Spartinivicinus marinus: one gene and its partner. The protein of the gene in region 1 interacts with the protein of each later gene in a pairwise test. Links are inferred from orthologs where the notes say so. Each region holds a gene or a part of one and is shown in the gene's direction. Other genes may lie near its edges. The genes, in order: uvrA and uvrB.

The links.
Region 2: the proteins of uvrA (region 1) and uvrB interact in binary tests that used the Escherichia coli proteins (3 or more experiments, as listed by UniProt). The link is inferred for Spartinivicinus marinus from one-to-one orthologs.

What each region holds. Positions count from the first base shown.
Region 1 is NZ_JAPJZK010000001.1:1,864,421-1,880,624, forward strand. The notes cover bases 12,406-15,770. They hold uvrA (excinuclease ABC subunit UvrA), read left to right. Parts: upstream 12,406-12,720; coding sequence 12,721-15,570; downstream 15,571-15,770. Other genes in these bases: OQE68_RS08480 (MFS transporter), read right to left, coding at 12,406-12,558; OQE68_RS08490 (PBPRA1643 family SWIM/SEC-C metal-binding motif protein), read left to right, coding at 15,666-15,770. Also shown: OQE68_RS08425 (substrate-binding periplasmic protein), read left to right, coding at 1-175; OQE68_RS08430 (efflux transporter outer membrane subunit), read right to left, coding at 430-1,854; OQE68_RS08435 (efflux RND transporter permease subunit), read right to left, coding at 1,851-5,009; OQE68_RS08440 (efflux RND transporter periplasmic adaptor subunit), read right to left, coding at 5,020-6,246; OQE68_RS08445 (sensor histidine kinase), read right to left, coding at 6,460-7,728; OQE68_RS08450 (response regulator transcription factor), read right to left, coding at 7,737-8,411; OQE68_RS08455 (hypothetical protein), read right to left, coding at 8,579-8,851; OQE68_RS08460 (type 2 periplasmic-binding domain-containing protein), read right to left, coding at 8,875-9,258; OQE68_RS08465 (sterol desaturase family protein), read right to left, coding at 9,346-10,062; OQE68_RS08470 (YceK/YidQ family lipoprotein), read right to left, coding at 10,122-10,403; ssb (single-stranded DNA-binding protein), read right to left, coding at 10,555-11,169; more of OQE68_RS08480, read right to left, coding at 11,191-12,405; more of OQE68_RS08490, read left to right, coding at 15,771-16,001. UniProt on the Escherichia coli protein: The UvrABC repair system catalyzes the recognition and processing of DNA lesions. UvrA is an ATPase and a DNA-binding protein. A damage recognition complex composed of 2 UvrA and 2 UvrB subunits scans DNA for abnormalities.
Region 2 is NZ_JAPJZK010000001.1:654,621-670,397, reverse strand. What follows is about bases 12,840-15,777. They hold uvrB (excinuclease ABC subunit UvrB), read left to right. Parts: upstream 12,840-13,268; coding sequence 13,269-15,287; downstream 15,288-15,777. Other genes in these bases: tviB (Vi polysaccharide biosynthesis UDP-N-acetylglucosamine C-6 dehydrogenase TviB), read left to right, coding at 15,405-15,777; OQE68_RS03240 (pyridoxal phosphate-dependent aminotransferase), read right to left, coding at 12,840-13,073. Outside these bases: OQE68_RS03295 (cytochrome b), read right to left, coding at 1-241; glsB (glutaminase B), read left to right, coding at 549-1,466; OQE68_RS03285 (YfiR family protein), read left to right, coding at 1,557-2,210; OQE68_RS03280 (ATP-binding protein), read left to right, coding at 2,254-3,852; OQE68_RS03275 (TonB-dependent receptor plug domain-containing protein), read right to left, coding at 3,880-5,868; OQE68_RS03270 (TonB-dependent receptor plug domain-containing protein), read left to right, coding at 6,122-8,113; OQE68_RS03265 (DUF3369 domain-containing protein), read right to left, coding at 8,189-9,754; OQE68_RS03260 (VOC family protein), read right to left, coding at 9,966-10,427; peptide-methionine (S)-S-oxide reductase MsrA, read left to right, coding at 10,484-11,116; OQE68_RS03250 (ComEA family DNA-binding protein), read left to right, coding at 11,363-11,632; more of OQE68_RS03240, read right to left, coding at 11,895-12,839. UniProt on the Escherichia coli protein: The UvrABC repair system catalyzes the recognition and processing of DNA lesions. A damage recognition complex composed of 2 UvrA and 2 UvrB subunits scans DNA for abnormalities.

The sequences.
Region 1 (16,204 bases):
GCTTACAATTATTCCTAAACCTATCGTCAGAGATCCTAATTATCTTGGCATTTCAAAAAAATTAGCAGCCCATGATTTCTTAGCTAAATTTAATTCGGCTTTAAAGAAAGGTAAAGATTCCGGTGCATTTGAGTTGATAATTGAGAAATATACTCAAGCATTTCACCTTCCTTAAAGGATAAATCAAGTACTCTTTTCCAGGTTTCAGTTTCATATATACCCTTCACGAATGATTTTTAAGGTTTGTTGTCATCCTTCCTCATCCCAATCACCTATTATTCATAGGCTCAAGGGACTTCGTCGCTCGACAGTCTCCCCTAAAAACCCTACGCATTGGGTATAAATAACTGAGGTGATAGTTAAATACTCCTACATTCCCACCATCCTTGGTGGTAACAAAACCCGCTAAGGGGAACGCAAAGCGTATATTTACGCTTCAGTCCCACCCCCAAGCACTTTAAATAGCGTCACTCGATTACTGTATTCAGTTAATTGCAGTTGAATTAACGCCTGCTGAGCACTATACAACTGCCGTTGTGAGTCTAAAGCATCAAGATAACTGTCTAAGCCATTACGGTAGCGAGCATTGGATAAGGTATAACTCTGCGAATTGGCTTTAACCAAGGCTTTTTGTGCTTTCAATCGTTCATCCAATGATGCCCTCACGGATAAAACATCAGCGACCTCTTTAAATGCAATTTGAATCGTTTTTTCATATTCAGCCACCGCAATGTCACGCCTCACTTTAGATTCTTTCAGTGAAGCACTTAAACTCCCTGCATTAAAAATGGGTAGACTAATGCTAGGGGTAAATGACCAGTTGCGGTTGCTACTGCTAAATAAGTCATTTAATTGATTGCTGCTACGCCCGGCAGATGCCGTAAGAGAAATAGTAGGGAAAAAAGCTGCACGGGCTGCCCCAATATTGGCGTTAGCTCCTTGTAAACTATGCTCCGCTGCTAATACATCAGGGCGCTGCAATAACACACTTGATTTTAAATTGGCAGGGATTGGCGCTAGTGCAATTGTTTTTTCCAGTTTTACTGTGGGTAACAAATTATCCTTTAGCTGAGTACCTACCACTAATTCCAGTGCATTACGATCCTGAGCCACTTGCGCTTTGTAAGTAGCGACATCAACGCGGGCAGTTTCCACACTGGACTGAACCTGAGCCAAGTTTAGTTTTGAGGCTATGCCTTGGTTGTACATTTTTTGGGTTAGTTTAAGGGTTTCTAGCTGGCTATTAAGCGTTTGCCGAGCGAGGGCTTGTAATTGCAGATTGGTTGCCAGCGTTAACCAGTTATTTGCCACTTCAGCAATTAAGCTTAAACGGGTGCTGCGCTGGGTTTCCACTGTAGATAAATAACTTTCCAGCGCCTCGTCTTTCAAGCTGCTAATTCGGCCAAATAAATCCAACTCATAGCTGCTAAAACCAATGCCAGCCTCATATTGATGACTGATGGTGGCACTATCACCCCCATTAACTGACGCTGGGGTTCGTGATGCGGTTTTGCTACTGCTCACCGAAATAGATGGCCATAGTGTAGCTTCTTGAATTCCGTATTTAGCCCGTGCTTGCTCAATATTTAGCAAAGCAATCCGTAGATCACGATTGTTAGTTAACGCCAGGTTAATTACCTGGCGTAATTTGGGATCTTGGAAATAGTCCTGCCACTTAATTGCAGCCATAACTTTATTGGTAGCAACGGCTGATGAGTTTTGCTGAGCAGCCTGAGTATCCCGCCACTCTGCCATTACAGGTGAGTCAGGTCGTTGATAATCCGGGGCTAAGCTGACACACCCTGCCATGGTTAATACAGGTATTAATAAGCCGATTTTTTGCAGTGGTTTCATACTTCAGCCTCCTGGCTATACAGCGCATTTTGCTTTGGCTGCACTGCAGCTTTCTTTCCTCCAAATAGCGAACGGATAATCACATAAAATAACGGCACAAAGAAAATACCAAATAGGGTAGAAAACAAGGTTCCACCAAGCACCCCAGTACCCAGCGCATGTCGACCACCAGAACCAGCACCAGAACTTAACACCATTGGTAATACACCTAATAAAAAGGCTAAAGAGGTCATGATAATTGGCCGTAACCGCTGATGTGCTGCTTGCAATACTGCCGATATTAAAGACTCTCCTTTTTCTTCCAGGTCTTTAGCAAACTCAACGATCAAAATACCGTTTTTCGCCGCCAGCCCCATGGTAGCTAACAAGCCTACCTGGAAATAAATATCGTTGGATAAATCACGCAACCAAGTGGCAGCCAGAGCACCTACAATACCGACAGGTACAGCCAGTATGACTGAGACCGGAATTGACCAGCTTTCATAAAGCGCAGCCAAGCACAAAAAGACGAACACCAGTGATACGGCATAAAGCAAAATGGCTTGTGACCCTGCCGCCTGTTCCTGATAGGACATATCCGACCAAGAGTAACTGATACCATCAGGTAGCTGGCTTACCAAGCTGGCAATTTCATTCATCGCATCACCAGAACTCACCCCTGTTATTGCGCTGCCGGTAATTTCCATCGCTTCAGTACCATTAAAGCGGTTCAGCACTTGTGGCTTGTAATCCCAATGACCATTAGAGAAGACTGAAAATGGCACCATTTTCCCTTCGCTATTTCGCACATACCAGCGGCTAATATCCTGAGGCAGCATTCGCGACGAAGCCTCCCCCTGCACATACACCTTTTTCACCCGGCTCTTATTAATAAAGTCATTAACATAGTTACTACCCAGCACCGTTGATAAGGTGTTATTGATATCAGAGGAAGAAAGCCCCAATGCACCTGCTTTTTGATCATTGATATCCAATTGATACACCGGCGAGTCATTAAGCCCGTTGTAGCGAACAGCGGTGAGTTTTTCGTTATTGCCTGCCAATTGTAGTAACTGATTTTTTGCTGCAACCAACGCTTCATGGCCATTACCACCCAGGTCCTGTAGCTGCAAAGTAAAGCCAGAGCTAGAGCCCAAACCGGAAATAGCAGGGGGAGTCAGTGCAAATACCTGAGCATCTTTAATGGTTGCCATCATTGCCCCAGTAATCCGCCCTGCAATTGCCTGAGCAGACGCTTCTCGCTCACTCCAATCCTTGAGTTTGATAAACGCCATCCCCGCGTTTTGGCTACTACCGGCAAAACTGAAACCTGCCACATTGAAGATGCCTTCAACCTCAGGCTGTTGCATGACAAATTCGGCCACTTTGTCCATGCTTTTCAGGGTTCGCTCCTGGGTAGCGCCGACTGGAGCGTTATACATCACCATCAACATGCCCTGGTCTTCTTCTGGCAAAAATGAGGTAGGCAGGCGCACAAACAATAAACCCATAATGCCAATAATGCCTAAATAGACCAGCATGCTCGACTTACGGTAGCGAACAACATGCTTTACTCCATTACGATAGCGGTTGGCACTACGGTCAAAGCAGCGGTTAAACCAAGCAAAAAAGCGACCTAGTGGGCCTTTGGTTGAAGTATGGCCACCTTTCTCAATAGGCTTCAGGAAAGTGGCACACAGCGCTGGGCTTAAGGTCAATGCAACTACCACAGAAAGCAACATAGAAGCAGCAATGGTGACTGAAAACTGACGATAAATAGCACCTGTGGAGCCTTCAAAGAATGCCATCGGGATAAATACGGCAGTTAATACCATGGCAATGCCGATTAGCGCCCCGGTAATCTGCCCCATCGATTTGCGAGTAGCTTCTCGTGGTGACAAACCCTCTTCAGACATTACCCGCTCGACGTTTTCCACCACCACTATGGCATCGTCTACCAACAGGCCGATGGCCAATACCATACTGAACATGGTAAGCGTGTTAATGGAATAACCCAACAACGCTAATACGCCAAAAGTACCTAGCAATACCACAGGCACTGCAATGGCCGGGATCAAGGTTGCACGCCAGTTTTGTAGAAACAGAAACATGATCAACACAACTAGCGCGATCGCTTCCATTAAGGTTTGCACGACTTCTTCAATAGAGATTTTTACAAAGGGTGTTGTATCGTAAGCGATCGTGTAACTCAAACCATCAGGGAAATAAGGTTCAAGGGTTTTTAGCTTTTCTTTTACTGCTTCAGCAACATCCAGCGCATTAGCACCTGTGGCCAGCTCCAAGCCCATACCCGAAGCCGCCTTTCCATTAAACTTGGCAGAAGTTGAGTAGCTTTCAGAGCCTAGCTCTATATTGGCGACATCACTTAAATAAACCGTGGCACCGCTGGTATCAGACTTAAGAACAATTGATTCGAATTGCTCAACGGTTTGCAGCTTGCTTCGCGAGGTCACTGTAGCATTCAGCTGCTGGCCATTAATCGCGGGTAAATCACCTAATGCGCCTGAGCTAACATCGGTATTTTGTTGTGAAATAGCAGTGGTGACATCAGAAGGCATCAATGAGTATTTGCGCATTTTTTCTGGGTCAAGCCAGATCCGCATCGCGTATTCTGAGCCAAACACTCTCACGTTACCCACACCATTAACCCGGCTGATCGAGTCCTGCAGGCTGGATACCATGTAGTCTGCAATGTCGGTATCCGTCATACTGCCATCATCAGAGGTAAACGCCAGCACCATAAACATGCTGCCGCCGCCAGACTTCGATACCGTCACCCCTGAATTTTTCACCGCATCAGGTAACATCGACTCAGCCTGAGACACTTTATTCTGTACCTGCACTTGGGCTGTGTCCGGGTCTGTGCCCGAGGCAAAGGTCAGGGTAATGCTTGCACTGCCTGATGAGCTGCTGCTGGATGACATATAAAGCAGGTTATCCAGCCCTGTCATTTGCTGCTCAAGAATTTGGGTAACTGAGTTTTGTACGGTTTCTGCAGAAGCCCCGGTATAGCTGGCGCTAACAGAAACCGCAGGTGGTGCGATGTCTGGATATTGCTGTAGTGGCAAACTGAAAATGGACATCAGACCACCCAGCATGATGGCAATAGCAATTACCCAGGCAAATATCGGTCGGTCTATAAAAAAACGGGCCATGACTTCCCTCCTAAAGCGTCAAGCTTTCGCTACTAGAGTTGTTCGACACAACTGCCTTGCTTTTAACTGCCTTCAGGTCTTGCTGAAACTCTTCTGCTTTAACCACCTGCCCTGTTCTTACCTTGTGTACACCTTCCACAATCACGCGCTCACCAGATTTCAGGCCAGAGCTAACTAGCCACTTGTCTTTCACTGCTTTACTGGTTTCCACCACCCGCTGTTCTACCTTATCGTTAGCAGAAACCACCCATACAGTTGCTTCACCTTTAGCGTTACGAGTGACTGCCTGCATCGGTACCAATAACGCTTGCTCATCAACCCCCACATACAAAGTGGCATCGACGTACATACCCGGTAACAGCTGGTATTTCGGGTTAGCAATAACAGCTCTTAACTCCATGGTTCCGGTAGTTTCTTCAACTGAGTTACCCACAAATTCCAGGGTGCCGGTTTCGCTATAGGCAGTGCCATCCTCCAGCGTTAGCTTCACTTGAACCTTTTCTTCTTTTTTCAGTTGGCCAGATTCCAGTTGACGCCTTAACTTCAGTCCTTCAACACTGGAAAAACTCAGGTCAACATTAATGGGGTCTAACTGGTTGATGGTGGTCAGTGCACTTGTCTGGTCCGCAGTAACCAATGCACCAGGCGTTGCCGCCGACTTACCAATGCGACCAGAGATAGGTGCCTTGATTTGGGCATACTCTAGGTTGATTTCTGCTGTTTTTAGCTCAGCTTCATAGGCTACCACGGCTGCTTGAGCCTCTCTTAAGGTGGCAACTGCCTCATCTTTATCCTGCTTGCTCACCCCGCCTATTTTGGCCAAGCGTTGATAACGCTCCGCCTTCGGCTGGGCTGATTGCACTGCTGCTTTTGCCTGAACCAGCTTTGCTTTGGCATTGTCATAGGTTGCTTGATAGGTAGCAGGGTTTATTTGATAAAGCACCTGGCCTGCCTCAACATCCTGCCCTTCCTTGAATAAACGCTTTTGCAAAATGCCACCCACTTGTGGGCGAACATCCGACATTTGGTAAGCCTTAGTACGACCAGGCAGTTCAACGGTGACAACATGAGGCTCAGCAGCCAAGGTGACTACGCTCACTTCAGTGGCAGGCATTGAGGCTGGCCCAGCCGCTGATGATGAATCCTGTTTTGAGCAACCGCTTAATCCAAGTAGAAACAGAGACAAAAAAAGCAGTTGGCGGCGAATGCCGAAACCAGTAAAAAAACTAAAAGGCATGAGTAATATCTTCTGTAAAATAAAGAAAAATAGTGCAAGGTTGGCTGCTAAATAGCTCAACTAAGGAGTTATACTTATCAACCTTGCATGACTACTAATACAAGAAAAACCTTTTAACACGGTTTTTCAGGCTTATGGCAAAACTTTACAAAAATGTGGGTTAAAGAAGGGTTAAAAAAGATTAAAACATAAGTTTTTATTGGCGCCTCATTTTTAAATGGGGTCAGGAAAAACTAGGGTGACAAAGTGGCCATTCCCCTTTTGCTCATTTTGGTAGTGCCAACCTAACCGCTGACACAGCCGATTTGTTAACTCCAAGCCTAAGCCAAAGCCAAGATCTTCCTTTTCTGTTTCTGCACTTTGCTCATTAGTAATCTGCACCATACCTTGATTTTGCAGAATATTTACTTGCCCCTCCCAGGTATGCTGAAAGGCATTACGAATAAGATTACCCAGTACAATACGAGCGGCTGCCTCTGGCAAATACAGGGTATAAGGCTGAGTTTCTATATGAACACTGACTTGTTTTGACGACAATAAATAACGCATATCGTCCACCAGGTGTTGAATAATTTCATCAAGCCGGCATTCTGTCATTGGTAGCTCATCAGCTCGGTCATGATGTAACCATAACAAGGTTTCAGTTAGGTATTTCATGGTAAGGCTGGCTCGATCAATGCGACATATAGCCGCCTCATAATGCTGTTGGTTTTTCTGTGCATCCAGTTTTTTGAGTAACTCTACGTTGCTGCAAATTGTTGTAATGGGGGTACGAAGTTCATGGCTGGTATGACGAAGAAGCCGTTGCTCACGCTCTGTGCTTTCTTGCACTGACTTTAAATTGGAGCGAATTAATTCAGCAAAGGCATTAAGTTCAGGGTAACTAAAATCGGGAGTAGACTGATTAAGCCTATCAGTAGCAAGTGTACGAGCCCATTGCCCAAGACGGGCTATAGGCTGCCCTATTCGCCAGCTTAATAGCCAAATGACCAGCGCCAGAGAAAATGCACTCAACACGCTAATAATAATCAATGCTTGGAAGTCACTGCTAATATTCTTAATAGTTAACGCGGACGTAGTGTGCCTAGAAATACTGAAAGAGATGTATATTTTTCGACCTTGCTCTATAAGATGTAATAGAAAAGTGACCCTAGGTCGGCCATCATTTTCATCTAGATGTGATTTATACAGCTGGTTGGGTTGCACTTCGTGCCGCTTGAATTGTTTTTTTACCTCTTCAGGCTGTTCTTCCCAATGGTAAGAAAACAAGTAGTTATTAAATCGTCTAACTTCTTTTGAGCCTGTTTGACTTGTTTGCTTGAAGTAATGACGGGCTATTTGTTCCATATTATCAGCTACGATATTATCCATGCCCTCGATTAAATAACGAGCGGTAAGAAACGAATAGCCTACAACCAGAATTAACCCTTGTACTAGAAAAGCTAACACTACCAGCCACTTTAAACTAAGTCCCCGTTTCATTTTGCTACCTAACCATTATCTGCTTTGATTGCAAACCCTTGCCGAGCAATCGTGTGTAGTAAAGGTGTATCAAAGGGCATATCAATGGCTTTGCGCAAGTGAAATAAATGTACTTTAAGGCTATTACTGTCGGGTATTTCATCCCCCCACAGCGCTTGCTCCAATTGCTGACGAGAAACAACTGATGGCGATGCACGTAATAAAGTTTCCAACAAGGTCCAGCAAGTGGGTGATAGCTTAATAGGTAGCCCCTGACGTGTAAGGGTTTTGGTGGTGAGGTCCATTTGTAAATCGCCACAACTCAGCATACGCACTTGTCCACTTCGCCGTTTGGCTAATGCACGCACCCTTACCACCAACTCCTGAATGGCAAAAGGCTTTACCAGATAATCATCAGTACCTGCATCAAAGCCTAATAACTTGTCACTGATTTTATCTCGGGCAGTCAACATTAAGACCGGGGTATCATCTCCCGAGGCCCGCACACGCTGACAAACAGCCAAACCATCTAACCGGGGTAAATTAAGATCCAATAATAAGGCGTCGTAGTGGTTTTGCGAAACAAGCTCAAGCCCTGCTATACCATTGCTGGCATAATCACAACGAATGTTTTCCAGCTCTAAATACTGAATCACGGTATCGGCTAAATCCCGATCATCTTCTACTAGTAATACAGTTAACATGCTTTTTCACTATTTCTCATATCAGAGCAAACAGACACCTACATTAGTTTGCGTTATTTTAAAACCTTAACAGGCTCTTTGCACAGAATAGGCCCAAAACCCTGTTATTTCTGAAATGACTTTATAGTGAAAAGGGTTAAGGAAGGGTTAAATAATTCATGACGGGATCAGTGAGCAATCAGCCCATACTTCTCCATCATAGGTTTAAACTTTCCAGAAATGAACAAATTCGTCATGCCTTGTACCAAAATACGCCTCAACTCTAAAACATGAGGATACTGTTTTGAAAGCACCATGGAAAGTAATGCTTTGTGGTCCTTTGTTTCTTTCTTTAAAGAGCCATCAACCTGTTCACCCAAACTCCCCCTAAAATCATATCCAAGAATTGTACAACCCTGATACTTCTTGAGATCATAAGAAACTGCTTGCTCATATAGCATCTCCTTTAATTAAACTAACACACTCATGATTCACTAAGTTTCATACTCCCCCTCTTTGACGCATCTAACATTTCCTTAATTTTATTTTCTTTATTTAGAAGATATAACCCAGTATTAAACTTATCCAACAGCTTTAAACTACGCTCTTTATTCTTTTTATTCAAAAGAAGGCGGTAGAGAGATACTCGTAACGGATCAGGATGAGGAAGTATTTTTCCTCTCTCTTCTTTTGATAAAGTATCATTAGATACAGTGATTCCAACATCATAATTTAATGAAACCAAATCAATACGCCCCATAGCTAGTTTTCTTAAGTTTTGATCAATTGATTTTGTAGTTTCAATTGTCAGATATCCTTTTTTTATTGCTTGTTGGATATCAATACTGTAGACACTTTTAAGCAGCAATAGCCCCAGAGGTATAATTTCAGTCCATGTGTATAATCAAGGCACTCCTATAATACTACCCCATATACCTTTAACAGCCATTAGTCATTAAAAGCGTGTCTTAAAGCATCTATCCCAAAAGGAATTCACAAACCCAAAATTAACATTACCCAATAAATGATGTACAGAATGATACTGCGGAGAATCACTGATTTTCCCTAAAATAGTATTATTTATTATTAAATTGTAATTCGAGTGAATAAGGATAGTGAACATCATTCCGAATATATGTAAAATTAAAGCAACGCCCAAACTGAGTGGAAATACACTCATAAATATAGGGGCACTCATTGCAATAAATATCGCCTCAACAGGGTGTACACTATATGCACTCCAAGGCGTTACTCGCACCGATTTATGATGAACACCGTGTATTTTTAAAAACGGCTTGGTGTGTAATAGCCGATGAATAAAATAAGAATAGCTCTCATAAAAAACCATGAACGCTGCTAACTGAATCAATAGGCTAACAAAACTAATAGGCCAAACTTGGTTGAATAATTCCCGTGTTATTAAACTACCAACACCAAAGATAACACAAGCAACTACGCCATTCTTGATTTCCATCTTTTTTTGATTGAGCTTCAAAGGACGGTCATCAATATAGCCTCCAACCTTATATTTACTGATTAATCCAGCAATTGCATAATCCAAAATAGCAGCAGTAGAAACGAATACAACAATGTTTACCATTATTGACATCAATAGAGCAAAGTACCAGTCAGTCTCTATCCAAAACTGCAATAGCTGGTTAATATAGTGCATTAACTATTTTTCCTTCATTCACTGTAAACGTTATCTTACTGGCAATCCATAACCACTCACTAGGAAGTGATTACATCATAAGGCAAACAAACTGTATCTACTACAAATGATAAAGGAAGGTTAATTATATCAAATGGGTAAAACAGCCAGCCGACAAAATCAGGGAGATGGGCATGTACACTAGAGCCAGGCCCACCTGATAACTTTTTAAAAACTATCTGTACTCCTGGATAAATAGGTGCTTTAACATACTCTTTATTTAACCCTGATATTCGAAACCCAATAGATGAACATCCAGTGAATAAACAAGATAAAACGAGCAAAATAACTAATTTATTCATTGCGAGTATTTTTGATATTTCAAAATAAATATCGTGCTTAGCTGCCACTTTAATGATCTAAACATTTTACTCCCCCTAACAAACTATGCCTGCCTTTCCAAACTAAAAAGGAGCCTTTCGGCCCCTTTTACATAAACACTTAAGGTATAACTCAAAACGGAATATCATCATCAAAATCATCAAAGCCACCAGCTGGTGCTCCGCTTGGTGCTGGGTTATTAGCTGGCTGAGCTGGCGCTGGTTGTTGAGCCGGTGCTGGTTGGCCACCAAAGTTGTTGTTGGGCATTCCACCTTGCTGTGGTTGAGCGGGTTGTTGATAGCCTTGGTTTTGTGGTGGCTGCTGGCCCATCATGCCAGGCTGACCTTGAGGCTGCTGCTGTGGTGCTCCGTAACCTGCATTACCCATTGGGGCGCTGCCATCTTGGCGAGCATCTAGCATTTGCATTTGGCCATTCATATCTACCACGATTTCTGTCGTGTATCGATCTTGGCCGTCTTGTGCCTGCCATTTACGGGTTTGTAGTTTACCCTCTAAATAGACTTTAGAGCCTTTGCGCAGATATTGCCCTGCTATTTCAGCAATCTTTCCAAACAGCACCACCCGATGCCATTCAGTGCGGGTTTGTGGCTGGCCGGTTTGCTTGTCTTTCCATTGTTCGCTGGTAGCCACACTGATATTGGTGACTGCATTTCCGTTAGGCATATAACGGACTTCTGGATCAGCACCCAGATTACCGACTAAAATTACTTTATTCACGCCACGCATATTTCTCTCCTCAATCTGTCGTTATACGCCAAAACCGTATGCTTGCAAGGCTTGGGTATCCAATGCCTTTTTATCAACCTTCAAGTAGGCTGCCTGCTCTTCAGGGATGACCACCACATCTTCCACCCCTCTTACTGCTGCTAATGTGTTAGACAGGTCAACAGGTGAAACCTGATCCACCTGAGTCAAATCCAGCATAATACTGTTCAAATAAGGCGGCTGCTGCATAGTGACCGAAGCAACCCACCATAATACCAGAATACTGACTGCTAATAGAGTTAATCCTAACATACCCCAGGTTTGGTATACCCAACCACTGCTTGATGCCCCAATGGCTGCCCCTAAAAACTGAGAGGTAGAAAACACTCCCATAGCAGTACCACGACTACCTGCAGGAGCAATTTTGCTCACCAACGATGGCAATGAGGCTTCTAGCCAGTTAAACGCCATAAAGAAAGCAAACAAGCTTACTACTAAACCAGTTACTGACTGCTGGTTGAAGTAAAGCAATATCACTGCCACTGCTAGCAGGACAATAGCCCCTAGCTTTATTTCTTTCATCTTACGCTTGGCTTCGCCTACAATAATAAACGGCACCATCGCTATAAAAGAAAACACTAGGGTAATTAAATAGACCCACCAATGCTGATGTCGAGATAGCCCCGCTTGCTCCTCTAAAATGACAGGGACTACAACAAACGCTCCCATCAGCACAAAATGTAAAGCAAATACCCCAATATCTAATCGCAACAAACTACCATTTCGAAGCACTTGGCCTATTTGGCCCAATACGGTATTGGCCTCTCGATGTCGTTTTTGCTCTACTGGCGTAGGCAATATCCAAACCAGCGCCAGAGCCACAACTGACAATGCCGCTGTTAAGTAAAATAAACCACTTAAGCCGTAAATATCCGTTACCAATGGACCCAGCACCATTGCTAAGCAAAAGGCTAAACCAATACTGATGCCTATCATTGCCATGGCTTTAGTACGCTGCTCTTCTCGGGTTAAATCCGCCGCCATTGCCATAATGGTACTGGCGATAGCACCCGCCCCCTGCAGGCAGCGGCCAAGAATCACTTGATAAATATCATTAGCCATAGCTGCTAATACACTGCCAGCAATAAACAGTAGTAAACCGATAATGATTACGGGCTTTCTTCCCAGCCGATCCGACCACATACCAAATGGAATTTGCAAGCAAGCCTGGGTAAATCCATAAGCACCTATGGCTAACCCAATTAATGCAGGCGTTGCTCCAATTAGCTCAGTGCCATAAATTGCCAATACAGGCAGCACCATAAATAAGCCAAGCATTCTCATGGCAAAAATAGATGCCAGACACAAAGAGGCTTTCCGCTCATGATGTGTCATGCCACTCAAATTCATTGAACCCTCATTCGCACTTCACTGAAAAAGAATAAATTTTATCAGGTTTGTTACTTCAAGCGTTAGTGGTGTATATGACAGGAGCTTTCAGGGTCCTGCATCTATTTGGTTGTTCATATATAATCGATTCCTTTTCATTCACCCACCGTAAGGGATGCTGTTGTGGATAAAATACTGGTTCGTGGCGCCCGCACTCACAACTTAAAGAACATTAACTTAGAAATACCCCGTGATAAGTTAATTGTTATCACAGGCCTGTCTGGCTCTGGCAAGTCTTCGTTAGCTTTTGATACATTGTATGCAGAAGGTCAGCGGCGCTATGTGGAGTCATTATCCACTTATGCCCGACAGTTTTTGTCCATGATGGATAAGCCTGATGTCGACCATATTGAAGGTTTATCACCAGCCATTTCTATTGAGCAAAAATCAACCTCCCATAACCCCCGGTCTACTGTAGGGACAATCACCGAAATATACGACTATCTTCGGCTATTGTTTGCCAGAGCAGGCACCCCTCGCTGCCCAACCCATCAGCAACCGTTAGAAGCCCAAACCATTTCGCAAATGGTTGACCAGGTATTGACCCTGCCAGAAGGCACCAAGTTAATGCTGTTAGCGCCTGTGGTGAAAGACCGCAAAGGGGAGCACCTGCATATTATTAGCGAGCTAAAAAGCCAAGGGTTTGTGCGAGCTAGAGTTGATGGAATTGTTACTGATTTAGATGATGTACCCAAGCTGGCCAAAACCAAAAAACACACCATTGAAGTCGTCGTGGATCGATTTAAAGTGCGGGATGATCTGCAATTACGACTGGCAGAGTCATTCGAAGCCGCAATTCATCTAACCGATGGTGTAGCTGAAGTCGCTTTTATGGATGGCGAGCAGGATGATTTAATCTTTTCAGCACGATTTGCCTGCCCAGAATGTGGTTACAGTATTAATGAGCTAGAGCCCCGTCTGTTTTCCTTTAACAACCCAGCAGGTGCCTGCCCTACCTGCGACGGTTTAGGTGCCCGACAGTTTTTTGATGAAACAAAAGTCATCACCAGCGATGAACTAACCCTTGCGGAAGGTGCTATTCGCGGCTGGGACAGACGCAATGTGTATTACTTTCAAATGCTCACTTCGCTAGCCAAGCACTATGGTTTTGATATTGATACGCCTTTTTGTAAGCTGGCTAAAAAACACCGCCAGGTTATTTTACATGGTAGTGGTGATGAACATATTAACTTTAATTATGTTAATGACCGTGGCATGACCATAAAAAAATCCCACCGTTTTGAAGGGATTTTACCCAATATGGAGCGCCGTTATCGTGATACCGACTCGCAAAGCGTTAGGGAAGAATTAGCAAAATACTTAAATACCCAACCATGCCCAGACTGTAACGGTAGCCGCTTAAAAGAAGCCGCACGTAACGTATATGTTGAAGAAAACACCCTGCCAGATATTTCTCAATTACCCGTGGGCAATGCCTTAGCCTATTTTGAACAATTAGCACTACCTGGCCGTAAGGGTGAAATTGCCGATAAAATTTTAAAAGAAATTCGCGAACGACTGCATTTTTTAGTCAATGTTGGCCTTAACTATTTAACCTTGGATAGAAGTGCCGAAACCTTATCCGGCGGTGAGGCACAACGAATTCGCCTTGCTAGCCAAATTGGGGCTGGTTTAGTTGGGGTTATGTATATTCTGGATGAGCCTTCTATCGGTCTACACCAACGGGATAATGATCGCCTGCTCAACACCTTGACCCGCCTACGGGATTTAGGCAATACGGTTATTGTGGTAGAACATGACGAAGATGCCATCCGCACTGCTGATCATGTCATTGATATTGGCCCTGGTGCAGGTATCCATGGAGGCCAAATTATTGCTGAAGGCACGCCAGCAACAGTAATGAAAAATAATTTTTCATTAACAGGACGTTACTTATCTGGCAAAGAAGCCATTGAAGTACCCAGCCAACGCACACCAGTTGATAGCAAAAAATTGCTGAAAATAGTTGGCGCCACAGGTAATAACCTGAAGAATGTGAATCTAGAAATCCCCTTCGGTTTATTTACTTGTGTGACTGGGGTATCTGGTTCTGGTAAATCCACTCTAATTAATGGCACCCTTTATCCAATCGCCGCTACTGAATTAAATAAAGCCACCACTTTAACGCCTGCAGCCTATAAACGGGTCAGTGGTTTAAAGCACTTTGATAAATGTATCGATATCGACCAAAGCCCGATTGGACGCACCCCCCGCTCCAACCCTGCGACTTATACTGGCATATTTACGGCTATTCGTGAGCTATTTGCAGGCACCCAAGAAGCTCGATCTAGGGGTTATAAAGTAGGCCGATTCAGCTTTAATGTAAAAGGCGGCCGCTGCGAAGCCTGTCAGGGTGATGGCGTCATTAAAGTAGAAATGCATTTCTTGCCTGATGTGTATGTGCCTTGTGATGTGTGTAAAGGCAAGCGCTATAACCGCGAAACCCTGGAAGTTAAATACAAAGGCAAAAGTATTCATGAAGTACTAGAAATGACTGTTGAAGAAGCCTTAGTATTTTTTGAGGCCATTCCAGCAGTTAATCGGAAATTACAAACCTTAATGGATGTTGGGCTTTCGTATATTCACCTGGGACAAAATGCTACTACCCTTTCTGGCGGTGAAGCACAACGGGTTAAACTAGCGAAAGAGCTGTCGAAACGAGATACTGGACAAACCCTGTATATCCTGGATGAGCCCACCACTGGCCTACATTTTCATGATATTAAACAATTATTAACTGTCTTACATCGCCTGCGCGATCATGGCAACACCATCGTGGTGATCGAGCATAACTTAGATGTTATTAAAACAGCAGACTGGATTATCGACTTAGGCCCAGAAGGTGGTGATGGTGGCGGTGAAATTATCGCGACTGGTACCCCAGAAGAAGTGGCTAAGGCTAAAAAATCCCACACCGGGCGATTTTTAAAGCTGATGCTAAACAATAATAACAACCAAAGCCTACTCAACTAGTAGGCTTTGGTTGTCCTACTAGCAACAGAACAGATAAGATAACACTTTTAAAGATTAACTAATATACAGATACATCAATAGAAAGGTTGTAACCCATGTCAAGATATCCTTATAAAAATCTTCCCTTGAAAAAGTCCGAGCACAATAACGCTAGCTTTAAAGCTAACAAAATCGTACGCCTAGGCACAGACAAAGCACCTGCTCAAATCACTGTACAAACAGAAGAACGTAAACAGGAACTAGCTACTGTCTTTGCTGACAATGGCTGGGTTAGTGTCATCAAGGTTGACCCAGAACAAGATGAAAATATCCGTGATTTAGAAATCCTACAAAACAAGCAAAGCAGTGCAGTTAGCACCAAAAAAGCAAACCGTAACGACCCCTGTCCTTGTCAAAGTAGTAAAAAGTATAAAAAATGTTGTGGTGTTTAAAACCTATAATCCTTTAAACACCACTGTCTCAATCAAACCCTGTGACAGCTTAACTGAAGCAATATTTTAACCAGTCATACAAAATCAGGCATCAACATGGGTGATGCCGATTAAGCGATAAACCAATTGCAAAATAGTATTTCGCTAATTTAAAACAGTTAATATTTTATCTGCTTCAATATTTCTTACATATACCCATCATG
Region 2 (15,777 bases), 1.2 Mb from region 1 along the record:
CTGGAGCAGGTTGAGGCGAAGGATTGGTAAAGCGCCAGATGAGTCTGACTATTACAAAAACGCCTATTGAAACACCAAAGGAAAGATGCAGGTGAAGTGCAGTTAAGTTAGCTTCAGTTTTAGGTGTGGTAAACCAGTGACGATAATAAACACTGGTATAAACGGCCAAAAAAACAAGTGCTGTTAACCAATGTAACCATTTGGCAAAGCTGCCATAGTGTTGAGTTGTGTTTTTTAACATGACTACCCCTCCATTGGGAATTGAGTGAATGATGCTCCCTCAATCAATAGGTGTTCTTGTGATATTGGCTATAAATAAACTTTATTGAGTTCTAAAGTGAAAGTAATTTAACTGAAATTAAGTTGTATCCCAAGTAGAACAAACATAACTATTAATTGTTAGTGGATACTATGTGGTCTGAGTAAGTGGATGAGCCAAAAAAAGTTGTTTTAAGCTTGGCTTTATCGGTATGATGGCGCGCCTGATAGGCTTGGCTTGTTGTTAAGAAGCCGAAGTAGCGCTAAGTGTTTATGAGGTAAAAACGTATATGCCCATCATGCAAAGTACGCTCGATGACATTATCGCCGAAGTAAAACCGTTAATTGGCCAAGGTAAAGTGGCCGATTATATTCCAGCATTAGCGGAAGTACCCGCTAATCGGCTGGGTATTGCAGTTTGTACAGTTGACGGCAAAGTGTTTAAAGCAGGCGATGCAGATGAGCTGTTTTCGATTCAAAGTATTTCCAAAGTACTTAGTCTGACATTAGCAATTAACCGGGTAGGGGATGAGCTTTGGGAGCGAGTGGGTAAAGAACCCTCAGGCTTATCATTTAATTCGCTAGTCCAGCTGGAATATGAAAAAGGTATACCTCGAAATCCTTTTATCAATGCTGGGGCTTTGGTTGTGAGCGATGTTTTGCAAAGCCGTCTTTCTGCACCTAAACATCGAATGTTGGAGTTAGTAAGAGGCTTGGCAGATGATCCAGCTGTTATATCAGATAAGCGAGTAGCTCGTTCAGAATATCAGCATAGTGATCGTAATGCGGCAATTGCTTATTTAATGAAGTCATTTGGTAATTTTTCTAACCGGGTAGAAGATGTGTTGCGCTCCTATTTTAGCTATTGTGCGCTAAAAATGAGCTGTGTCGACTTAGCGAAAACATTTATATATCTCGCTAACCAAGGCCGTCCCTTAGGCTGGAATAAGCCTTTGATCACCCCTAAGCAAACTAAACAAATCAATGCGCTGTTGGTTACCTGTGGGCTATATGATGAAGCAGGTGATTTTGCCTATCGGGTGGGTATTCCCGGCAAAAGTGGAGTGGGTGGCGGGATCATTGGGATTGTGCCTGGAGAACTGACAGTATGTGTCTGGTCGCCGGAGTTGAATAAATCTGGAAACTCGCTGGCAGGTACTGCTGCATTAGAACTGTTTACTTCAAGACTGGGACGTTCAATTTTTTAACTAACAATCAATATAGTCACTGCTAAGATATAGTCACTGCTAAGATAGTGTGTAAGAGCAGTGGCTTTTCCATATAGCCATCAGTCAGTGGTGGTTTTCTCACAAGCATTTATACTTCTCTTAGCTGCTTATCCTTCAATTGAATTCAATATTGGCGATAGCATGAGGTTTAGGCTTGCTATTCTGTGGCAAAGTTTAAGAAATATACTCTTGGTAGTCATGCTGATGGTACTGGCATGGTCTCCTGTTGTTTCCCAGGGGGCTGAGCGAAGCTTAGCCAATGTGACTGCTGCGTTTATTTATAAGATAAGTAAATTTGTTATCTGGCCTGACTCTTCCTTTAAATCAAAACAGTCGACGGTAAATTTATGCCTATATGGCCCAGATAAATTGGGCTTGGCAAAGGTTCTGGGGCAATTGAAGGGTAAAAAGACTCAGCAGCGATATATGAAAGTTATCTCGCTGCCAACAGAACAGGCGCTCACTCAGTCGATCAGCCGTGGTCACCAATGCCATATACTTTATTTTACCAATGGCAATCTTAATCATATCTTAGCGCGTAACCGAAACATATTAACAAGTACTCTTTTAATTGGTGCTAGTAAGGGATTTTTAAGTGATGGTGGAATGGTTGCTCTGATTTTGATTGATAAAAAACTGAATATTTATATTAACCGTAAGGCATTAGATAAAAGTGAGGTGAAGTTGCAAGCACGTTTATTGATGATAACCAAGACTTATTGAAAACAGTCACTAGGTGCATAAAGGCAGGAGTAGTTGAACGTCAATGTTGAGTGGATTTCGCACGATAAAAGAAAAGATCATCTTGCTGGCGATGGGAGCGTCATGTGTTGCTTTGCTATTGTCTACGGCGATATTGACCTATTTAGAGGTTAAACGGATTAAGTCCGATACGATTAAAACCGTAGAAACACAGGCTAAACTCATTTCAGTTAATATTATTCCTGCACTGACCTTTGGTGAAGTCACAACGGCAAATTTGATTTTGCAAACATTAGAGTCTGAACCGGGTATTCTAGCGGTAATCATCTACCGTACAGATCCACTAACCAGCCAAACCGATATATTTTCCCACTATGTCAGGCCAGGCGATAGTTTGCCGGTCATCAATAATCATATGAATTACCTGACACTTAAAGAAGAAACCCAAGGTATTCGTTTTACCAGGCCGATTGAGTTTGAAGGGGAAACGCTAGGCTATTTATTTATTCAGGCAGAAATTCGTCAGCTCTCTGATATTTTAATTGCCAGTAGTCAAGCAAGTTTTGTGATAGCACTGATTGCATTGGTTATTGCCTTTTTAATTGCCATTCGCTTTCAACGTTTGATTACCGAGCCGATTCAGTCATTGATGGAGGTAACGCGTAATGTCACTCAACGGAAGGATTATACATTGAGAGTGCCCGTAGTTTCTAATGATGAGCTGGCTCAGCTTGCAGAAACATTTAACTCCATGATGGCAGACATACAAGTTTATTTGGCTGAAAAAAAACAAGCTGAACAAGAAATGAAGCAGCTGAATGAAGAGCTGGAACAAAAAGTGGCAGCGAGAACCTATGAATTGGAAACATCGAACCTAGAGCTGCGTAGTACATTAGATCAATTAAATACTTCGCAACAACAGTTAGTTGAGCGCGAAAAAATGGCTTCATTAGGTGAGCTGGTGGCGGGGGTGGCTCATGAGATCAATACGCCTATAGGTATAGGCGTTACCTCAATTACGTTTTTACAAGACGCTGTAAAACAGCTAGCTAAGGCCTACGAGCAAGAAACGCTTTCCGCTGAAATGTTGGAAGAATTTATTGAGAATGCCAAGCAAAGCTGTCAGCTTTTGTTTTCTAACTTACAGCGGGCGGCTGATTTAGTTCGTAGCTTTAAACAAGTGGCTGTTGATCAGTCGAGTGAGCAAATAAGGACATTTAAGGTAAAAGAGTATTTGGATGAAATTATCCTATCACTGCGACCAAAATTGAAGCGAGTCAAACATGAGATTGTAGTCGATTGTGATGCTGAATTGGTGATTACTAGTCACCCTGGAATCTTGTCGCAGATTTTTACTAACTTAATTTTAAATTCGTTGATTCACGGTTTTGAGGATAAAGAGAAGGGGTTAATAAAGATAGATGTACATCGATCAGACTCCCACATAAAGATTCAGTATCAGGATAATGGTAAAGGTTTAGCTAAGGAGCAGTTGAATAAGTTATTTGAGCCGTTCTTTACAACTAAACGAGGACAGGGAGGAAGTGGGCTAGGTACTTATATTATTTATAATTTGGTTACCCAAGGGCTAGGGGGGCTTATTAAGGTAGATAGTCAGCAAGGAGAGGGACTAACATATGAAATTGAGTTTTCTGTTGATTGACTGGGAATATTAGCGGGAATACTAGAACTAGAAAGTTACTTGGAGTGTCCCGTAGATGGCTCGTCCTTGGTAGTTAGGTGAGGTGTTTACCGTTTGGGTTGAATAGTTAGGGAAAAAGATTTCTTCATCTAACAAATTATCTACATACAATGAAAAAGATGTGTTAGTTAATTGTGGTTTGTCAAAAAGTTTACCCAGATTGAGAGTTAGGTTAGCAGTGACCAGGTGATGGCTGTTAGCTTTAGGATTAACATTTTGTGCAGTGTTTGTTACTGCATCTAAAGGTGTTGGGTCATCAAAATAACTATCAAATAAGGAAAAGCTGAATCCTATAGGATTTTCATAAGCAATACCCAGTTTAGCCATCAGGTTAGGAATAAACGTTGAGTCTTTTAGTCCTGTATCGCTTTTATTGGTTTGATAACTGGCATTAGTAACAAGGCTCAATGTTTTAGTGAGCTGCCACCTAGCCTCAAATTCTACACCATCAAATTCTACAGCACCTGAATTGATTGTTTGGAATTTATTGAGGCTGGGAAGAAATACAGGCTTATGGATGTCGCTTATACGGCTATGGTAATAAGTGAGAGCAATATTATAGTGATCAGCTTGATAGGCTATTTGGGCATCATAAGTTTCTATGGTTTCAGGTTTAAGTGAAGAATTGGCTGTGGCAAGACTGCCATCAAAGTAACGGTTAATGGATTCACCATTGCGATATGCCTGCCCATAAAGCAATTTGCCATGCCAGCCATTTTTGAAGTTAAAAATTAGCCCTGCTCGTGGTGACGTATCAATTGATAATTCTTTGGGGCGATTTAGTTGAAGGCCTCCAACCAGCTTTAGCCAATCAAACCATTGGTAGTCAACTTGGCTAAAAATACCAACCTGCCAGGTGCTCCAATCGCCGCTGAGATTTCCTTCAGCAAAATCACCTTTTGAATATAAAGGATTTATACCTAAGAGAAGATTGGTTTGCTGATTAAGCTGCCCATGTAAATTAAACTCCAGTGAGTGCAGTGTACCATCGACTTCATTGGTTAAGCCATTTGTGGCAATAAAAAGGTCGGCAAAATCAGAAAAGTAGCCATAATGGCTGCGGAAGGACCAGTTTTTTGATAGATCCCAGTTGTGACTCACATTAATTGATGTGCGTCTTGATCTTACCTGTTCGGCAGGAAATTGGAAATCGGCTAGTAAATTATCTCGTTTGGCATCACTGATATAACCATTAACTTTAAAATTATTGAAATCCATTACAAATACGGCACTTGATCCTTGGCCACCCATGGGATAGTTATCAGTTTGGCCGGTAAGGTCTGTGATATCAGAAAATTCATCGCCGGCAAAATCAGTTGTATGCACGGCGCCTGTTAACCAGCCTTCTGCAAGGGGGGTACTACCTTGCAGATTGGCAGATTTGGTTGCGTAAGAACCGTAACTGAAGGATAGAGTATCATCAAATGAAGTGCCTGATTTAGTCTTGATATTAACAATGCCACTAAAAGCATTGCTTCCATATAGAACAGAGCCAGGGCCGCGAATAATTTCTATTTGTTCAATGGTAGTTATTGGAAAAGTTAAAAAAAGGTCTACATGTACATTGCTACTTTGAGTATCGGCTATTGGTCGACCATTTAGCAGATAAAGTATTTGATTATCTTGTGGTGCTTCCAGTGCTCCTCTTAATACGGATCGAGATTCAGGTAGTACATGTCCACCTACCATCATAAAACTGGTTTGACGGTTTAATATATCGCGAAGGTTACGGGCTCCAAATTTTCTAATATCGTCAGCTGTAATAACGCTAATAACACCAGGTGCATTACTAAGAGGTTCTTCTCGTTTTGATGCTATAGTGATGGTTACCAGTTCTTCTAAATCCATTTCCAGAAGTTCGTCCAGTTCATCTTCACTGGCATATGAACTCATAAAGGAAAGACTGGTTATCACCGTAAGTAGCGCAAGACTAACGTAGTGTTTAACAAAAATAAGTGTGCCTATTTTCGGCTTCATAAGATTATTGTTTTAATTGTTTTATTTGTTGTTAATTGGCTTGTATTTGTTTGTTTAGACTGAACAACCCGTTAGTGCAAGTATTGATAATAATAGGAAGAAATTAAAGAAAAGAAAAACCAAATAAATAACATATAAAAACTTTAAGCTTTTTTCTGACTGTTAAACAAAAACGTAAAGGGATGACAGGTTATATTAAAAATGGGTAATGGCGTTATAAGTATGTCATGTCTCAATAGGTAACAGCATCTTTATGATAAGTAGTAAAAAAATTGACTGGAGGGGCAGTTTCTTTATTGGTGGAATACTGTTGCTATTAGCAGCTGAATTATATGCTAAAAATGGGGCTAACGATGATGATCAAGATAGTTTGTATGAACTGCCACTAGAAGAGCTTTTAAATATAGACATATCTGTTGCTTCAATAAAACAGGAGAATATCGCTAATACCCCTGCAGTTGTATCTAGTTACACAGCAGAAGATTTGAGTAAATTAGGCTTGCGCTCATTAAAAGATGTGATCAGTTTTGTGCCTGGATTTGTTGTGGATCGAAATGTATCTGGAACACCGCAAATAATGGTCAGGGGAGCTGCTTCAGATTTTGGAGCAAAAATATTAGTATTGCTCAATGGGGTCCCGTATTGGTCTCCTTCTCACAGTAATATTCCTGTTCTGGGTATTCCTTGGGCTGCTATTGATAAAGTAGAAATTATACGAGGGCCTGGCGCTGTTATTTACGGATCTAATGCTATTGCGGGGGTGATAAATGTGATTACTAAAGAAACCCCGGGAGGGTCTATTCAAGTCGATTATGGCTCAAACCCTACAGTAAATTCAACAGGGTATTATCGCTACTCAAGTGATGGTAAAGAGAGTGGAAGTGGGGTTGTTATTGCTTATGAAAAACAGCATGAAGATGATGGCTATGATGCAGAAGTCAGACAGTTAAATCAGGTGGTTGCTCCAGCTAAGTATCAACAAAAAGAATTATTTGAATCTATTTTTATTCAGTTTAAGCATGAGTATGGGCAAGTGTTTTTATCATATTTTAATGATTTTACTGAAGGAGCCACTGTTAAAGTTCCTCCGTTTCCAACACCTGGCTTGCCGCCTCCGATACCTGGGGAGTTGATCGACTCAAAAGTGCCTGATGTGAAAACCGAAGGATTGTTATTGCATGGTGATTATCAATGGGGTTGGCAAGAACATTCTTTATCGGTGTTTGCTGATTATAATCAATATGCCCCCGCTTTCTTATCACCAGATATGATCTCCCGCTTTGATGACAGTTGGCAAGATAATTTTCGCTTTCGTACTGGACTTTTAGCAGAAGGTTCAGTCAATGAAATAGTTGACTATTTAGCTGGTATAGAGACTGAATTGCGAAAAGTGGATGATTTTAGAAATATACCAAAAAATTCAGGAGGTGCAGAATCGCTTTTATTTTCAGCAGATGATGTACGTGAAGATACTGTTTATGGTCAGTTGGATTTTCATCGGGATAACTGGCGTGTTTTAGTGGGAGCAAGGGCAACAGATAATGAGGCGTCAGGGTTTAAAATAACACCAAGAACATCACTAGTGTACTCTATTGATAAACAACAATCGTTAAAGTTACTTTATTCCGTCGGTTTTACCTCACCGAATTTTGAAACAAATATAACGGCCAGTGGTAGTTCTTTAAAGCCCGAAACGATTAAAATGTTGGATTTGGTTTATTCATACGTTACACCGGAAAAATTATTTGTTGCTAATGTATATTATTATGAAGGGGAAGACTTCATTACCCGCTTTCCAGCGCCACCACCTTTTTTGTTGTTTACCAATAGAGACCCTTTTTCCCGTAAGGGGGTAGAGCTTGACTATCAGATACAGCTGAAGAGCTCCCGTTTACATGCAAACTTAGCTTATAATCACGAAGGTAACCGAACAGGCATAAATAATGATGCTTTTGCTGCGTTAGTACCTGAGCTAACTGTTAATATTGGCGGGCACTATCGGCTTCAAAGTCACTTGTTTGGGGCGAGTTTACGTTATATTAGCCAGAGACAGATTGCTGATAGCTCTGCTGATTTGGCTATTAACTATCAATATAAAAAAAATGGGCTGACGCTCTTTGCAACAGTTAACAATTTGTTGTCTGATGAATTAATTGCAGTTAATTTTTCACCTGGGGGTATAAGTGCTAATCAGCGTAACGATAACAAAATAAATTTTACTCTAGGATTTAAATTCGACTTTTAATGTATACCCTGTGTGAATCATTTTTAGGATTTTTTAGTGGACTATCTATCACTAGAAACGTTTATAACAACAACTTTATTTATCTTGGTAGCGCTCTTTGATTGAGATAAACTCATCTATGTTATTCATTAGAATGTCAACCAAAGTCGGGTCAAAGTGTTTGGCTCGTTCTTTTGTTATGTACGCAAGTACCTCATCTATTTCCCATGGGCTTTTGTAACAGCGCTTGCTACTTAATGCGTCAAATACGTCAGCTAGTGCTGTAATGCGACCATAGATATGAATTTCTTCACCTGATAATTGATTTGGATAACCCGAGCCATCCCATTTTTCGTGATGTTGTTGAGCGATAACACTAGCTGCATAAAATACTTTCGATTCGTCTCCTTTAAGGATATTGTAGCCAGCCTCTGCATGAGTTTTCATTACCTCCCATTCGGTATCAGTCAACTTTTCGGGTTTATGCAGAATGGCATCGGGGATGGCAACTTTACCTATATCATGTAGGGGGGAGGCCATTTCAACAATTTCAGCTTCTGTTGCACTTAACCCTAATTTTATAGCAAGTAATTTTGAGTATTCTGCTACCCGTTGGATATGAGCGCCCGTCTCTTTGGAGCGGTTTTCTACAGCAGAGCCTAGTGTGTTGATGATTTTACGTTGGATTTGATCGCTTTCTTCACTCAGCTTTAAGTTTTCTAAGCATGTAGTAACATTATGTAGAAAAATATCGATTAAATGTTTTTCTATAGCACCTAAAGTATCTATTTTATTAATGCCTGAAAAGTACATGACTAATTCATTGTTATGCCGTGAAGTATAGTAAGCATAGCCGTTTTCCGTGCAGATACTCTGTTGTTTTTCTAAAGCTGTTTTGATGCACGTTTGGATGTTTTCATCTAATTGAGTAATATTGCTTCCAGTTGACGTTTCGTGGCAGCCTGTACCACAAAGCACTTTTATATCGGTTGAGCCTGATAAATTGGCTGTAGCAAGATGATTATTGTTAATAATTAATGTATTATCAGTTAAATGAAGTAATCCACAAAGTTGGGTTGCCACACCTGTTAGTAGTTGATTGAGAGATCGAAACTGATAAATATTGTCCAGAGATTGAATGACCTCTTTGAGCCCTTGCTTGTTTTTTTCAATGGATATGATATTCCGATAGGAGCGCAGGTTGGAGCGCATTAAAGTAAATAGCTTCTGGGAAGTCAGCTCAGTTTTTTCTTTGTAATCATCAATATCATAATTAACAATGACTTCATTTTCTGGGGCTTGGCCTGGTTGTCCTGTGCGGAGTACTATTCTCACAAAAGGGTTTTTCAAATTTTCTCGAATATACTTAACTACCTCAAGACCAGCATGGTCGCTTTCCATTACGACATCTAATAAAATCAGCGCTATATTAGATTCCTTTTCAAGGAGCTGGCATGCTTCTTGTCCTGAGTAGGCACTGACAAACTCGATTTTAGAGCCTTCGAATGTAAAGTTACTTAAGACCATTTTAGTGATTGTGTGTACTTCAAGATCATCGTCAACCACCATTACCTTCCATTTATCTTCAGTTGCTGAGTTCGTATCAGCTTTTTTAGTAGGCTCATTAGAGGAAGATTTGTTCGCAAAGATAAAATTAGGCATGATGTAGCATTACCGCTGTAATGAGCTGATATTTGGCCAGTCAACCATATTATTTGTAGTATAACAGACGCCTATCTTTTGTCAGAGTTAAGCAAAAAGATCATCACTTTATATTAAATAAAAATATATTTATCAGATTTGATTCTATTAAGCCCGGCAATGCTAGGCTTAATAAGTTGCTGGATAATTGGCAGGGTAGAATATGGTTGATTTATTTTACGTTATACCCAGGAGGTACTTTTTTGGGGTCAAAGGCTTCTTTATTTTCCCCAAATGACCAGTGATAGCCATCAATGTCAACGGCAGAATACATTTCATCACCCCAGAACATGAGTGTAGGCTCCATAATAATCTCAGTACCTGCTGCTTTTGCTTGTTCATAGTGGGCTTGGATATCGGGACAGTATACATAAAGGCCAATACCATGCTGAATCTGACTGTGCTTGGGTGTCACGCTATTATTTTGCATAGCCCCTTGTCTACCCAGCATGATCCGGGCGTCATGAAAGGACATTTCTGCATGAACTAGCGTATTACCATCCGCAAGAGGGTTTTCTGCTGGGATAAAACCAAAAGATGTTTGATAAAACTTCAGTGAAGCTTCAATGTCTTTAACTGTAATATAGGGCATCAGTTGTGGCATACCGTCTGCGATGTAGGATGGGGTAGCCATAAATATCTCTCCTTGATGATGGTGAAATTGAGATTAACTTTGTAAGGAACTGTAAAATGCTAAAGCATGATAAGTCTACAATGATATCGGCAGAACAAGCATTACCAGGTTGTGATGAATTGATGAAGATTACCAATCAACACTTTGTTTTGGGTAATCCATTGATACCGCCATTTCCTACGGGGTATCAGCAAGCGGTGTTTGGGTTGGGGTGTTTCTGGGGAGCTGAGCGCTTATTTTGGCAGCAAGCGGGTGTTTATACCACGGCTGTGGGGTATGCAGGTGGTTTTACTCCTAATCCTACTTACCAAGAAGTTTGTTCTGGAATGACAGGGCATGCAGAAGTGGTACTGGTGGTCTTCGATCCTGATCGAATTAGCTATCAGCAGCTGTTACAGATATTTTGGGAGTCCCATAACCCTACCCAAGGAATGAGGCAAGGCAATGATCGGGGAACTCAATACCGTTCTGCTATTTATGTAACCTCTTCTGAGCAGCAACAGTGCGTGGTGCAATCGAAAACGCATTATCAGGATGCTTTGACCCAGGATGGATATGCTGAAATTACCACTGAAATTACTGAGCTGAAACATTTTTACTATGCAGAGGAATATCATCAGCAATACTTAGCTAAAAATCCTGATGGTTATTGTGGGTTGAAAGGCACAGGTGTGAGTTGTGGCATTTAGGGCCTGTTAATATTATTTGAATCACCACTGCCTGAGGTTATTTTTTTGTGCTTTTATCGTTTTATTTTTGTTCAATTAATTAATAAAAAATTGAAGGTTTCTCTCGTAAAAGTTGGCTATTTCTAGTGCGAAAAAATATATGAGGCTTGGTTCTTTTTTTAAAAAGTGGGTGGTTAAAAAATCAAATTTTGATTGGTATCTTTTGTGCCTTGTTTGATAATTGTTCAATATCTAAAAGGAGTTTTTATGAAAAACTTACTCAAGTCTTTAACTCTCGCTATTTCAGTTTTAATGGCTAGCTTCTCTTGGGCAAGTGCCAATGAAGTGAATATTAATACGGCCGATGCAGTCACTATTGCAGAGGTTTTGACAGGTGTTGGTGAAGCTAAGGCAAAAGCCATTATTGCTTACCGTGATGAGCATGGCGATTTTACTAGTATTGAACAATTGCTTGAAGTTAAAGGAATTGGAGAGGGAACTTTGAACAAAAATGAGGGAAAAATAGTAGTTAAATAATTAGCTTTAACTGAATAATTAAAATTGGCTCCCCGAACTGGACTCGAACCAGTGACCCAATGATTAACAGTCATTTGCTCTACCAACTGAGCTATCGGGGAAGCACTAACGGGGTGGTATACTAATAATTTGTGAGGGGAAGGTCAACACTTTGTTGGTGGTTAAAATTCGGTTTTCCAACAAAGTGTTACACTTGATTAAACCTTGTACTACCCTAAGATATTCAAAGCTCACCAAATGGCGAGCTTTCTTTTTTTGCTTCTTACAACGCTTGATGTATACGGTCTAATGCTTCATTAAGTATGACTTCACTTGTTGCATAAGATAACCGCATATAGCCAGGTGCACCAAAAGCGGAGCCTGGTACTAAAGCAACCCCTGCTTGTTCGAGTAAATACTCAGCAAAATCGACATCAGAGTTCATGCCCTTATTATTCATAGCTTCTGAGAAGTTAGCGAAAGCATAAAATGCGCCATCAGCTTCAATGCAAGAAACACCAGGCAATTGGTTGAGCCTTTCAACGACTAGATCATGACGTACTTTAAAGGCTTTAACCATTTCTTTTACGCACTCTTGGGAGTTGCTTAATGCAGCCGTTGCAGCAGCCTGTGAGATGGAGCAAGCGTTGGAGGTGCTTTGGGACTGGATTTTTTTCATGGCAGCAATGAGGGTTGCAGGCCCTGCTGCGTAACCAATTCGCCAGCCAGTCATGGAGTAAGCCTTTGAAACACCATTAAGTACAATGGTGCGAGGATATAAATCAGGTGCTGCATTTAAAATATTGCTGAATGGCTCATCACTCCACAGTATCTTTTCATACATGTCATCAGTGGCAACCAGTATATTGGGATGGGCCTGAAGTACTTCAGCTAATGCGGCTAAGTCAGCTTTAGTATAGGCGACACCTGTAGGGTTTGATGGGCTATTCAAAACAACCAGCCGGGTCTTATCTGTAATAGCGGCAGATAGTTGCTCAGCAGTCAGCTTAAACCGGTTCTCCTCCAGGGTAGGGATGATGATAGGTTCAGCCTCTGCAATCTTCACCATATCAGGATAAGAAACCCAGTAAGGAGCGGGGATAATGACCTCATCACCTGGGTTTAACAGGGCTAAAGCCAAGTTGAAAAAGCTTTGCTTTCCACCAGAGGAAACCAGGATCTGGTTCGGCTGATAGGTGAGCTGATTATCATTAGCCAGTTTATTAATGATGGCTTGTTTTAGTTCGGTTGTACCATCTACAGCAGTATATTTTGTTTGGCCTGCATTGATGGCAGCAATGGCTGCATCTTTAATATGTTTGGGTGTGTCAAAATCAGGCTCACCAGCACCTAGACCAATAATATCTTTACCTTCAGCACGCAGTGCGGCTGCACGGCTGGTGACGGCTAATGTGGGGGAAGGTTTGATGGCACTGACACGAAGGGAGAGCTGCACGTCCACCTTGATTCCTCTTAAATCGGTTTATGTGTTTACTATTTGATTTGCTCAGGCTAGCCTGTATACCCATTCGTAAATAGTTATTACGTTTGGGGTAATTACCAGTTAAAAATAGCCCTAATATATTGGGTAGGTATTAACTGACTTTTTAGATCTTTTGCTCATCCATCATACTAGATGAAGCAGGCTTCAGGAACCATGACAAAGCAATTTCAAGTTGTTTCAACGTTTCAGCCAGCAGGTGATCAAGGCGCAGCGATTAAGGCTGTGATACAAGGTGTGAATGCTGGCCTGGCATCACAGACTTTATTAGGCGTTACTGGGTCAGGTAAAACTTACTCAGTAGCCAAAGTGATTGAGCAGTTACAACGGCCTACATTAGTGATGGCACATAATAAGACGCTAGCGGCTCAATTGTATGGCGAATTCAAAAGTTTTTTCCCAAATAACTCTGTTGAGTACTTTGTTTCTTATTACGACTACTACCAGCCAGAAGCTTATGTACCCACCTCTGATACCTACATTGAAAAAGATGCTTCAATCAATGACCACATTGATCAGATGCGCCTTTCGGCAACAAAGGCATTACTTGAAAGGTCTGATGCCATCATAGTGGCCACTGTTTCGGCAATTTATGGCTTGGGTGATCCAGAATCTTATTTGAAAATGGTGATGCACCTTGATCGAGGTGATACGGTTGATCAGCGAACTATTTTAAGGCGATTGGCTGAGCTGCAATATACTCGTAATGATCTTGAGTTACGAAGGGGAACCTACCGAGTGCGCGGTGATGTCATTGATATTTTCCCAGCAGACTCTGAACAGGAAGCCGTTCGAGTTGAGTTATTTGATGAAGAGATTGACCAACTGGCTTACTTTGACCCACTGACAGGAACGGTCACTCAAAAGACTCCCCGAGTCACTATTTTCCCCAAGTCTCACTATGTGACACCAAGGCAAAAATTGCTGGATGCTGTTGAAGAAATAAAAGTTGAATTAAAAGAGCGTCTGGAGCAGTTACGAAGTAATAATAAGTTGGTTGAAGCTCAGCGCCTAGAACAACGCACTCGTTATGATTTAGAAATGATCATGGAGTTGGGCTATTGCACAGGTATTGAAAACTACTCCCGCTATCTTTCTGGTCGGGCTCCAGGCGAACCCCCACCAACCCTATTTGATTACCTACCCGATGATGCCTTGTTAGTGATTGATGAGTCTCATGTGACTGTGCCGCAAGTGGGGGCCATGTATCGTGGTGACCGCTCTCGTAAGGAAACCCTAGTGGAGTATGGCTTCCGCTTACCTTCTGCCTTGGATAACCGTCCGATGAAGTTTGAAGAGTGGGAGCTGAAACGCCCGCAAACTATTTTTGTGTCAGCAACACCAGGCCCGTATGAAATGGAGCACCAAGGTCAGCAGGTTGAGTTGGTGGTAAGGCCAACAGGGCTAATTGATCCAGAAATAGAAGTTCGGCCTGCGACTAGTCAAATCGATGACTTATTGTCTGAAATCAGTGTGTATGTAGAGCAGCAGCAACGGGTGTTGGTAACTACCTTAACTAAGCGGATGGCAGAAGATCTAACGGAGTTTCTGCTTGAGCATGGGGTTAAGGTCCGTTATTTACACTCAGATATTGATACGGTTGAGCGTGTAGAGATTATACGCGACCTGCGCCTGGGGGTGTTTGATGTATTGGTGGGCATTAACCTGCTAAGAGAAGGCCTGGATATGCCCGAAGTCGCCTTGGTGGCTATTCTGGATGCAGATAAAGAAGGCTTCTTACGCTCAGATCGTTCCCTAATTCAAACTATTGGCCGCGCTGCCCGTAATATTCACGGTAAAGCGATTTTATATGCGGATAAAATTACCGGCTCTATGCAGCGTGCCATTGATGAAACTGATCGCCGTCGAGCAAAACAGGTGGCGTACAATCAACAGCATGGCATTACTCCAAAAGGAGTGACCAAAGCTGTTGCGGATATTCTTGAAGGTGCCACAATTCCAGGGAAAAAAGGCAAGAAGGGCAAGCAGCAGAGGAAGGTTGCAGAGCCGGAAGCACAGTATCAAGTGAAGCACGCTAGCCGAGAGAGTTTGTTAGCGCAAATCAGTAAGCTTGAAGAGAAAATGTATGAGCATGCCAAGAACCTTGAGTTTGAGGAAGCAGCGTCGGTACGTGATCACATTAATCAACTAAAGCAAAATGCGCTCTTACAATAGTTGGGGCTTAGTCGAAATTGCTTGCGTAGTCATTAGTGCTTACTAGGATTATACTTGCCGGCAGTTATAACCTTTAAATTGATAAATGAGTTAGATTTTAGGCGGAGAAACGACTACATGGACCAGCGATTAAAAGAAAAGAAAATCGCAGTAATTGGCTTAGGTTATGTGGGTTTGCCATTAGCCGTGGAGTTTGGCAAGCACTATAACACAGTTGGCTTTGATATTAATCAAACGCGAGTTGCTGAGCTTTGTGATGGTGTAGACAAAACCTTGGAAGTGGACTCAGCTGAGTTAAAAGCGGTAGATAAAATCAGTTATACAGCCAGTGTAGCTGACCTGAAAGACTGCTCTATCTATATTGTGACTGTTCCTACGCCAATTGATGACTATCGGCAGCCTGATTTAACCCCTTTAACCAAAGCCAGTGAAATGCTTGCTAAAGTAATCAGCAAGGGTGATATCGTTATCTATGAGTCGACAGTTTACC